DNA from 2 places in the Cobetia sp. L2A1 genome. Region 1 is predicted to be linked to the other one. Evidence: predicted binding sites of a transcription regulator. Region 1 holds the regulator's gene; the other holds the start of a gene.
What was found. Region 1 encodes sigma-54, which starts transcription at its own class of promoters, with help from an activator protein. Its sites were predicted from a motif close to TGGCACNNNNNTTGCTNT; they were not measured.
Positions count from the first base shown of each region.

Region 2: GQR90_RS06970 (ammonium transporter) is a predicted target of sigma-54. The motif match lies at 1,628-1,645, and genes of this name have one in related genera.

Region 1 is NZ_CP047025.1:795,935-801,647, reverse strand. Features, by position in the region: gene lptC (LPS export ABC transporter periplasmic protein LptC) at 1-453, shown strand, start outside; gene lptA (lipopolysaccharide transport periplasmic protein LptA) at 586-1,170, shown strand; gene lptB (LPS export ABC transporter ATP-binding protein) at 1,174-1,914, shown strand; gene GQR90_RS03430 (RNA polymerase factor sigma-54) at 2,134-3,582, shown strand; gene hpf (ribosome hibernation-promoting factor, HPF/YfiA family) at 4,180-4,488, shown strand; gene ptsN (PTS IIA-like nitrogen regulatory protein PtsN) at 4,498-4,968, shown strand; gene rapZ (RNase adapter RapZ) at 5,081-5,713, shown strand, end outside.
Region 2 is NZ_CP047025.1:1,599,484-1,605,196, forward strand. Features, by position in the region: gene GQR90_RS06965 (DUF1989 domain-containing protein) at 1-1,434, shown strand, start outside; gene GQR90_RS06970 (ammonium transporter) at 1,731-3,089, shown strand; gene GQR90_RS06975 (hypothetical protein) at 3,195-3,362, shown strand; gene GQR90_RS06980 (LacI family DNA-binding transcriptional regulator) at 3,449-4,459, opposite strand; gene GQR90_RS06985 (ABC transporter ATP-binding protein) at 4,586-5,713, shown strand, end outside.

The DNA of each region.
Region 1 (5,713 bases):
GATGACGTTACCTACGCCGAGGCACCCAAGATTCGCACCAACGATAGCGAAGACCGGCGTTGGTATGCCACTGGCAAGCGCGGCATTCTCAGCGCCGGTGGAGACACCTTCACGCTAGAGGGTGACGCCACATTGCGCCAGCCTTCCGATGCCTGGACATTGAATACGGACGTACTGAACTACAGCCGCGAACAGAACCGCGCCTGGAGCGACGTCCCCGTCATCATTACCCAGAATGGTCAGCAGATCGAAAGCAACAGCTTCAGTGCGGACTTATCCAAGGACTCCGCTGTGCTGGACGGTCGTGTCCGCGGTACGCTCCAGCCTGGTAAGGGCAAGAGCGCAGCCAGCAAGGAAGCAGAGCAAATCGACGACGATAGCGATGCTGCCTCAACCGATAGCGAAGAGCGCATCAACAGCACCTTCGAAGCTGCACCTTCAGCCAGTCAGTAGTCACTATCTCCTGGCACATGATTGGCGTAACGAGTTGCTGACGTACGCTGCCAGCCTGATAACCCCCATTCCCTGCTTCCCGACAGCATGTCCGATCGAGAAGACATACCCAGTTCTGCCAAGGAGCATCCCATGACTTCAACGACTCTCAAGCCCTTGTCGGCCTGGCGCCACACCCTCAACACCAGTGCCATGGCCCTATGCCTGGCGCTTGGCATGTCCATGGCTGCACCAACAGCACTGGCGCTCGACAGTGATGCCAATCAGCGTATCGACATCGCCGCCGATTCCCTGTCGCTGGATGACAAGGCGGGTACTGCTGTCTATACCGGCAGTGTCGAAATGCGACAAGGCAGCATGAAACTGGATGCCAGTCGTGTTGACATCAGCCGTGCCAAGAGTGGCGAGATATCTCTGGTCAAGGCAACAGGCAAGCGAGCCTATATGGAACAACAACCCAACCCGAACGAAAAGCTGGTCAAGGGGTGGGCGGATACCATTCTCTATCACGCGCTGGAGCGTCGGGTGGAGCTGGTAGGCAATGCGCGCCTCGAAAAAGATGCTGACACCTTCGAAGGCGGTTACGTGGAGTATTTCCTCGACAAGCGTCAGGTCAATGCCAATAACAGCAGTGATACCACGCAGAAGACCGACGGCAGTTCTCGTGTGCACATGACGCTGACGCCGCGCGGCACCAATGCCAGCAAGGAAAACTAAGTCATGACTGCCGCTCCTCTCCGTACACTCAGCGCACGCCACCTTGCCAAGGCCTACAAGGGCCGCAAGGTGGTCAAGGATATCTCGCTGGAGATTCGTCAGGGCGATATCGTGGGTCTGTTGGGGCCCAATGGGGCCGGCAAGACGACCTCGTTCTACATGATCGTCGGCCTGGTGCGCGCCGATGCGGGCAGCGTCACCATTGATGACAATGACCTTTCCGACTCCGCCATGCATTTGCGCGCACGCGCCGGCATCGGCTATCTCCCGCAGGAAGCCTCGATCTTCCGCAAGCTGTCCGTCGCCGACAACATCATGGCGATTCTAGAGACACGCAAGGATCTCGATCGCAACGGGCGCAAGGCACGCCTTGAAGAACTGCTGAACGATTTCAGCATTTCTCACATTCGCGCCAGTAGCGGCATGAGCTTGTCTGGCGGCGAACGCCGTCGCGTCGAAATCGCAAGGGCACTGGCCACGGAACCGGATTTCGTGCTGCTGGATGAACCCTTTGCCGGCGTTGATCCCATCTCGGTAGGCGAGATAAAGAGCATCGTACGCCAGCTACGTGATCGCGGCATTGGTGTACTGATCACGGATCATAACGTCCGTGAGACGCTCGATATCTGCGATACCGCCTATATCGTTGGCGACGGCCAGATCATTGCGCATGGCAATGCTGAAACCATTCTGGCCAATCAGCAGGTGCGTGACGTGTATCTGGGGCATGAGTTCAAGCTGTAGTCCATTGGCAAACCCCTCTGGCGAGCGCACCTTCGCGCACGCAGTGCATGCTCAGGGCTGATATATCATCATGAACATCAGCCTTGAGCATGACGTCCATACCACCTTCGTTGAAACATGGCATGCAAGTTGCTTGAATAATTTCTTTCGCCCCTTGTCAGTGCCCCGACCCACGGTATAGCGTAGAAGCACGTTCCTTTGCCGTGAATCGATAGCCCCATGAAACCCACCCTGCAACTCCGCCTTGGCACTTCACTGACCATGACGCCACAACTGCAGCAGGCCATTCAGCTGCTACAGTTGTCGACGCTCGACCTGCGTCAGGAAATCCAACAGGCGCTCGAGTCCAATCCCATGCTGGAACTCGACGAGGACTATGAGGCGCTGGAAGTCGTCGAGATTCAGGATGCGAGCGAAATCTCTTCAGCTGAAACAAGTAGTGATATCCCGGAAGAATATCCTCTCGATAGCGACTGGTCGGACCTCTATCAGGATCATGCTGGCAGCCTGACAAACTCGGGAAGCAGTAGCGGCAGTGATGACGGCCAGGATTTCGAGCGCAACACGAGTGTAGAAAGCCTGCAAGATCATCTACGCTGGCAGTTGGCAATGACCGACCTCGACGACCGTGAACGGCAGATGGCGGAAAGCCTGATAGATGCCGTGGACGGCGCAGGCTACTTGAGCCTGTCGCTTGATGAGCTCGTCGATGGTCTACGTGGACAAGGGCTGTCTGGCCTCAAAGCATCGGAGCTTGAGCAGGTCCTGCTCCGCCTGCAGCAGTTCGATCCGACCGGCGTCTTTGCGCGTGATCTACGCGAATGCTTGCTGCTACAACTGGCCTTGCTGCCCGATGACCTGACACTGCTTGCTCAAGCTCGCCGCCTGGTACGCCAGTTTCTCGAAGCACTAGGGAACGATGATCGCAAGCTACTCAAGCGCCGCCTGGGGCTGGATGATGACGAGCTGGATCACGTCATCCGGCTGATACGAGCACTGGACCCACGGCCAGCTTCTGCCTGGGGGGAGCCCGCCAGTGACTACGTGATACCCGACTTGCTGGTACGCCATACCCGGCGCGGCTGGCAAGTGGAGCTCAATCCCGAGGCACTCCCGAAGCTGCGTATACAGCCAGACTATGCAGCGCTCATCAAACGGGCAGACAAGTCAGTAGACAACACCTTTCTCAAGGATAATCTTCAGGAAGCGCGCTGGCTGATGAAAAGTCTCTCGTCACGCAATGACACGCTGCTCAAGGTCGGGCGTGAGATCATGACGCGGCAGATCGACTTTCTTGAGCAAGGCGAGGAAGGCATGAAGCCGTTGATCCTCGCCAATATTGCCGAGGTAGTCGAGATGCACGAATCCACCATCTCTCGCGTCACGACGCAAAAGTACATTCATACACCACGCGGCGTCTTCGAACTCAAGTTCTTCTTCTCGAGCCAGGTCGGTGGTAACGGCAATGGTGATGCGCATTCCAGCACGGCCATTCGTGCGCGCATCCGCAAATTGATTGCAGACGAACCAGCGCGAAAACCGCTGTCGGATTCACGGCTGGTCGATCTACTCGCCAGCGATGGCATTGAAGTCGCGCGCCGCACCGTCGCCAAATATCGCGAAGCCATGGGCATTCCGTCTTCCAGTGAGCGCAAGCGACTCGCTTGATTACATGACAGAGAGGCCGCCCTTCGACTACGGCCTCTCTGTCATGGCCTCCCCTATCGTCAATATCCGCATGATGGCCAGCCGACGTGCGTGAAAGTCGTCGGCTTTCTACCAAGATATTTTCGCTAGAATCCGGCGTGCGCTTCCAATCGCCTGTTTTTCAAATCACTTTTATTAGTATTGTCGATCATTCGTGTAACTCTTCTCACGTCCGATCGTGCTCTTGTCACACTCGAAGCGCACTTGTTGTCAGTTTCAGAAGACCGCCAATATCGACGTATATGCTGTGATTGGCGACTAACAGGCGGCTTCTTGCTGCGCTTCTAACGCAAACCAACGCACTCCTCTTTGATGGAATGTTCCGTTATCCCTCAGTGAGTTGAAGACAAGCCTTACACCACGATGCAGCGCAGCGTTGATCTTTGCTCAAAGCTTGGGCATTGTCAGGGTAGGCGCTCGGCGCACCTGACGCGGCCCAATTTTGTTACTGGCAGTGGCGGATGCGCAAACCATGTAGCAGAGCGTCTTATCAGGGTTTGCTCGCAGTCAAAAAGGGTTACAATTGAAAGGTAACCCGTTGGATAAAGGAGCGTGTCCATGCAAGTGAATATCACCGGGCATCATGTGGAACTTACCGATCCTCTCCGCGATTACATCAACGAGAAGCTCGCTCGCCTCGAACGGCATTACGACAATATCACCAATGTTCAGGTGACTCTGTCGATCGAGAAGGAGCGCCAGCAGGCAGCCTGTACGCTGCATGCTGCAGGCGCAGACCTCCATGCCCTGGCAGAAGACCCCAACATGTACGCTGCCATAGACGCGCTCGCCGACAAGCTGGATCGCCAGCTGGTCAAACACAAGGAAAAGTCCCAGGCTCGCTCTCAGGGCACCGGGACACGTTGACCTTCTGCCATGACACTTGATCAGATCCTTCCCCCCGAGCGCACGCTTTACGGCGTCCCCGGGGGGAGCAAAAAGCGGGTACTGGAATTTTTCAGCACCTTCATTGCCCAGAACATTCCCAGCCTGGATAGCCAGGAAGTCTTCTCGCGCCTGATTGGCCGTGAACGACTGGGGTCGACCGGTATCGGCCACGGCGTGGCTGTTCCACATGCACGTAGTCCGCACTGCAAGACGCCCATCGCAGCATTTCTGAAGCTTGGTGACCCCATCGACTTCGATGCCATCGATGGAGAGCCCATCGACTTGCTGTTTGTACTGTTGGTACCCGAAGAGGCAGATGACACTCATCTCACCTTGCTCGGGCAGGTGGCTGAATTGCTGAACTCACCCACCAACCGATCAGCATTACGTCAGGCCGATAGCCAGCATGCGCTCTACGATGTACTGACATCAGCAATCGCCGATCTTCCGACGCGTTGATCATCGAGCCCGGACATCGTCCGGGTTTTTGCACTGACAGCCACTATTCAGGCTGCCCTCTCAGGCGCCATTCGCACTCACTCTACGCTGACCTCGCCTTTGGAGAGCACTCATGAAGATCGTGATCATTAGTGGCCGCTCTGGCTCCGGTAAATCGATCGCCCTTCAGGCCTTGGAAGACATTGGCTACTACGCCATTGATAACCTTCCCGGCATGCTGCTGGCACCGCTTGTCGAACAGCTAGAGAAAGATAGTCCTACCCGACGTCGCATCGCAGTGTCTATCGATGCACGCAATCTTCCTGATGCCCTGACACGCTTCCCGGAACTGCTTGATGAAGTACGTCAGAGCGGCATGGACGTGCAGGTCGTCTATATCACGACCGATTCCCGCGTATTACTGGAGCGCTACTCCGCGACTCGCCGCCGTCATCCGCTCACGCGCGACAATGACCGCACTCTGGCGGAAGCCATCGAGATCGAGCAGCAGACGCTGGCGCCCATCCGCGAGAAGTCTGATCTGATCATCGACTCAACCAATTTGAGTGTGCATGACTTGCGCTCACGCATCACTGAGCAGGTAGCCCAGCATAGCTCGCGCCATCTGACACTTACGTTCGAGTCTTTTGGCTTCAAGCATGGCGTCCCGACAGATGCCGACATGGTGTTCGACGCACGCTGCCTGCCCAACCCTTATTGGGATATCGCACTGCGCGCCGATACCGGCCGTGACACAAGCGTTGTG
Region 2 (5,713 bases), 800 kb from region 1:
TCGCATGGCATCCGCAAGCGTGCGAGCTGGCCGGCCATCAACTTTTTCTACAATGCCTATCTGGAACCCTGCGGCACGTTGTCGGTGGACGAGCCGTGGTCACGCCCTGGAGACCACGTGCTGTTGCGGGCAGACCGTGACCTCGTGTGTGCCTCGTCCGCCTGTCCGGATGACATCGACCCCGCCAATGGCTGGGTGCCGACCGATATTCATGTGCGCATCTATGACGCTGAGCACGATTTTCCCCGTGGAATCGCCTACCGCAACAGGCCCGAGGAACTGCCTCGCATGACACTCCCCACCGCTTTTCATTCCTGCACCTCCGCGCTGACCAAGCAGTTCGTCGATTACAACGGATATTGGCTGCCCACTGTCTATGAAGGATGGGGCGCGCGTGCCGAATACCTCGCCTGCCGTGAGCGCGTGGCCATGATGGATCTGTCGGCGCTGCGCAAGTTCGAGGTGGTCGGGCCAGATGCCGAGCGACTGCTGCAGTACGCGCTCACCCGCAACGTGCGCCGGCTCTCCGTAGGTGAGGTGGTGTACTCCGCCATGTGTCAGGAGACCGGCGGCATGCTGGATGACGGCACGCTATTCAGGCTTGGCGAGCAGGCCTTCCGCTGGATCTGTGGCGACCCCGCCAGTGGCCAATGGCTTCGTGATATTGCGCAGCGGGAGGGCTATCGCGTCTCGGTGCGTGATTCATCCTCTCAGTTGCACAACATCGCCCTCCAGGGCCCCAGGAGTCGCGAGATATTGGCGCCGTTGATCTGGAATGCACGCACTCAGCCGGAGGTTCAGACACTGGGCTGGTTCCGTTTCATGATCGGGCGACTCACCGGGCCGGACGGCATTCCGCTGATGGTCTCGCGTACCGGCTATACCGGTGAGCTGGGTTATGAAATCTGGTGCCATCCCGAGCATGCCGAAGCGGTGTGGAGTGCCATCTGGGAGGCCGGCAAGCCACATGGCCTCGCACCGTTGGGCCTGGATGCGCTCGATATGCTGCGCATCGAGGCGGGATTGATCTTTGCCGGGCATGAATTCTGCCCGCTGACCTCTCCCTATGAGGCGGGGATTGGCTTCACCGTGCCGATGAAGAGCAAGGAAGATGACTTCGTCGGGCGTGCGGCGCTGCAACGAGAGGCTCCGGAATCACGCCAGCGGATCATGGGACTCAAGGTGAGTGGCTACGAGCAGGTACACCATGGCGACATGATCTATCACGGTCGCTATCCAGTGGGCGTTGTCACCAGCGCGACCCAATCGCCGCTGCTCAACCAGTCCATTGCGATGTGTCGTCTGGCGCCTGACTACGCCAGTCCCGGTACGACATTGGAAATCGGCCAGCTGGATGGCCATCAGAAACGCCTGGCAGCTGAGGTCGTCTCATTGCCGTTCCATGACCCTGAGCGTCTGAAGGTGCGTAGCTGACGGACAACCTGGCGGCAATATGCGCAAGGATGCACGTCACATCACGGTGCAATATCTCCGCTGATTGCCTCACCGAATGGCACTCGGCGGGAATGCACACCCCAATGTGCTTCATATGTGAAGGTGCGCATTGACTTACAGGGAATTTTATTTGAAATCAGGGAGTTGAAGAAAGGGTGAATCAGGTGGCATCTGGCATGTCACTTGCTTCATTACAGAGGGTCCCCTTAACAACAACAACAACCTCCGCAGGGCAATGCCTCTGATTGCCTGTACCGCGAGAAGGAGAATCGACAATGGATGAAGCGAGTCTGAAAAGCATATTGGATATGCATCAAGCCATGAACATCGAGGTGTTCTATTGGTGGTGTACCGCGATCATGTTCTTGATCCATGCCGGATTCCTGGCCTATGAAATTGGCGCTTCCCGCTCGAAGAATGCGCTGGCATCCGGCATGAAGAACGTGCTGACGCTAGCCTCCATCATTCCTGCGTTCTACTTCGTGGGCTGGTGGATCTACAACGCCTTCCCCAATGGACTGATTCCCATCGATGCATCGGCGGCCTTGCCGTGGAGCGCCAGCATGCGTCCAGACGTCGATGACATGGGCACTGGCATCTTCTTTGCGGCGTTCGCCCTGTTTGGCGCGACGACAGGCTCCATCCTGTCGGGTGCGGTGATCGAGCGCATTCGTCTGGGAGCCTTCCTCACTCTGGCCGTGATTCTCGGTGCTGGCGTCTGGATTCTGGCAGGTGCCTGGGGCTGGCATCCGGATGGCTGGATGCTGCACAAGCTGGGCTATCACGATGTGGGCGCGGCAGGTGTGGTACATGCGGTGGCTGGCTTCTTCGCATTGGGCGTCGTGCTGAATCTGGGCGCGCGTATCGGCAAGTACCGCGAGGATGGCACGCCACAGGTCATCGCCCCACACAACATGCCGATGACGTTGATCGGCCTGATGCTGATCATCGTCGGATTCTTCGGCTTCCTCGGTGGCTGCATCATCTTCAATACCGGCGATATCGGCTGGACCACCATCTACGGCAATCGCACCAATCTGTCGGCCTTTGCCTTCAATACGTTGATGGGCTTCGGTGGCGGTGTGATCGGTGCCTACCTCTCCTCGCGTGACCCGTTCTGGACCATGTCCGGTGCACTGGGTGGCATCATTACCGTGGCGGCAGGGCTTGATCTCTACAACCCAGGCCTGGCCTTCGTGCTGGCGGTCACCGGGGGCGCATTGATGCCGAAGATCGGCGCGATGCTTGAGAAACGTGGTGTGGATGACTCAGTTGGTGCCTTTGCGGTCCATGGCTTCTGTGGCTTCTACGGCGTGGTGCTGGTGGGTATCTTTGCCGCTGGCTTTTCCAATGCGGGTGAAGGCGTGCCGGACATCTCCTTCACGGGTCAGCTGATAGGTGCAATCGTGATGGCAGTGACAGGCTTCGTGCCAGGCTGGGGTATTTCCTACGCACTCAAGAAGTTCAACCTGCTGCGCGTGCCACCGCATGTTGAGGTGCTGGGGCTGGATCTATTCGAAGTCCCCGCCAAGGCCTACCCGGAGAGTCTGGCCTCCGAATCCTATTCCAGCGTGCCGGCACGTTCCGGTGGCGTGGTCGCAGCACCGATGGACAAGCGTCCGGACATCAGCTGAGGCTTGGGGATCTCTCAACCTTTCTGACCCTTGGCCCGCTTGTTGCTGCATGCCCTACAGAATGAGTGGGCCAACCCGTTTTCTGCTTTCGCAAGGAGTCTTGTCATGGAAACTGTCGATACTGCGGTACACGCCGCCAATTACGCGTTCTTCTTCAGTAACTCGGGGATGGTGGCCGTCAGTCTGTTGATTGCAGCGGGTATCTGCATCGCACTGAGTGTCAACATCCTGCGCCACGAGAAATCCGCATTCCGCAGCAAAAAGACGCCCTGACTGACAGGTAAGATGTTGGCTAGTGAATAGTGTGAAAAACGCCGCAGAGCCTAGCTCTGCGGCGTTTTGCGTCATGCAGGGCCGTTTCAGCTGCCGTTTCCCAGGCTCTGACCGTCTTGCATCTTGCAGGAGAAGCGTTGCTGAATATCGCGGCTTTCGCCCTCGATCAAGCCGATTACGATATCCACGGCAGCCTTGCCCATGGCATCGAATGGCTGCTCGATGGAGCACAGCGTAGGGGAGAGTAGCTGTGCGATATCGTGGCCATTGAAGGTGGCAAGCGACATCTCGGCGGGTACCTTGATTCCGTGGCAGTGAAGAAGTCCAAGAACACGAAAGGCGAGAGAGTTGTGAGTCGTCAGCAGTACGCTGGGACGCTGCTGTGCCTTCAGCAGCTCCGTGATCAATGCCTCGCTGCCGTCGAGGGATAGCGGTAGCTCCTTGACATCGATATGTTGCGCTAACCCCGCAGCCGTCATGGCTTCACGGTAGCCTTGTGCGCGCAAGGCGTAGCGCTGGGCGCTCTTGAAGTCGCCTGCCAGAAGCGTGATGCGCTGATGCCCAAGAGAGATCACATGCTCGACGAGTTGTTGCATCGCAAGACGGTTCTCTGCAGCTACGAAAGGATACTGGCTGTGTTCCTCTTCATTGAATAACAACACGAAGGGCACTTCCAGTTTCTCGAGCAGTGCAAGGTGCTCATCCAGGTGTGAAGAGCCCAGGTTGACGACCAGCCCGTCCACGCCACGTGCGATGAGTGTCTCGAGGGCGAGCCGTTCATCGGCAGGCTCATAGGCCGTCGTCATCACTAGCGCGGCATAGCCACGCCCACGACAGGCACGCTGCAGGCTCTCGACCGCCCAGGAGTAACTCTGCGGAATGATGCTGGGGATGACCACGCCGATGGTGCGTGAGCGATTTTCCTTGAGCGACTTGCCGACGAAGCTCGGGATATAGCTCAGCTTCTCGATGGCAGCACGGATCCGCTCAGCGGTATCGTCGTTGACCAGTGCGGTCTGATTAAGATGTCGGGAGACTGTCGCAGTGGAGACACCGGCCTCTTTCGCGACTTGAGCAATGGTCGCACGTCGTTTCATATCATGTTTTTCCTGAGTGTTTTCTCACCGTCATATGGTTGTCACTTTACGCGTCAATAATGACAATCATGTTATGTAATCGATTACATGTACGCAATTCCTCTTTGTATTGCGGAGATGATGGCAATGGCCTCCATTGAATTGAAAGCGCTCGAGAAGCACTACGGGGAGCAGCGAATCCTCAAAGGCATCGATCTGAGCGTGCGTGACGGTGAATTCATCAGTTTGGTAGGCGCGTCCGGCTGCGGTAAGTCCACCTTGCTGCGTACCATTGCGGGCCTAGAGCGACATAGTGCTGGCGAGATGACCATCGATGGCGAGCCAGCATTGCACCTGAAGCCTGCCGAACGCGATCTGGCAATGGTATTTCAGTCCTATGCGCTCTACCCGCACCTGAGTGTCTTCGACAATATCGCCATGCCGCTTCGCATGCGATGTAATCGATTACATCGATTACCGTTACTAGGTCGTTATCTGCCGGGTGCTTCAAGGCGTGAAGGCGAGATTCGTGCTCAGGTTGTGCAGGTTGCGGAGAATCTTCAGATCACATCGTTGCTATCGCGCAAGCCCGGCCAGCTTTCGGGTGGCCAGCGCCAGCGCGTCGCATTGGGTCGCGCGATGGTGCGCAAGCCACGCGCCTTCCTGATGGATGAGCCGCTATCGAACCTGGATGCCAGCCTGCGGGTGCGCATGCGTCAGGAGCTGGTGCAGATGCATCGTGCGCTGGGCAGCACCTTCATCTATGTCACCCATGACCAGGTTGAGGCCATGACGATGTCAGACCGGGTTGCGGTGCTGATGGAGGGAGCGTTGGTGCAGGTCGCGAGTCCGGATGAGCTGTACCGGCGTCCGGCAGATATCCGCGTCGCACGCTTCATCGGCACGCCAGCGATCAATGAACTGCAAGCCACCGTAGCGCCTGATGGACGGCTGTGTCTGAGTGAAATCACGGAAAGTGCGCCGCTGGGCTGCTGGTTGCCGGTAGCCAAAGGCACTCGCGTGACACTGGCCGTGCGGCCGGAAGGACTGAGCTGTGTGCCTGCTGGCAAGGGGCATGTGCAGGGGCAGGTGAGTTACATGGAAAACCTGGGAGCTGAGGTTCTGGTGCAGCTGAGCTGCGAGAACGGCCAGGTGCTTAGCATTCGGGCGACACCACAGGAGGGCCGCGAGCTGTCAATCGGGCAGCCACTAGGCGTCAGGATCGCGGTGGATGCACTGCATATGTTCGACCACGAGGGGCTGCGTATCGATCAA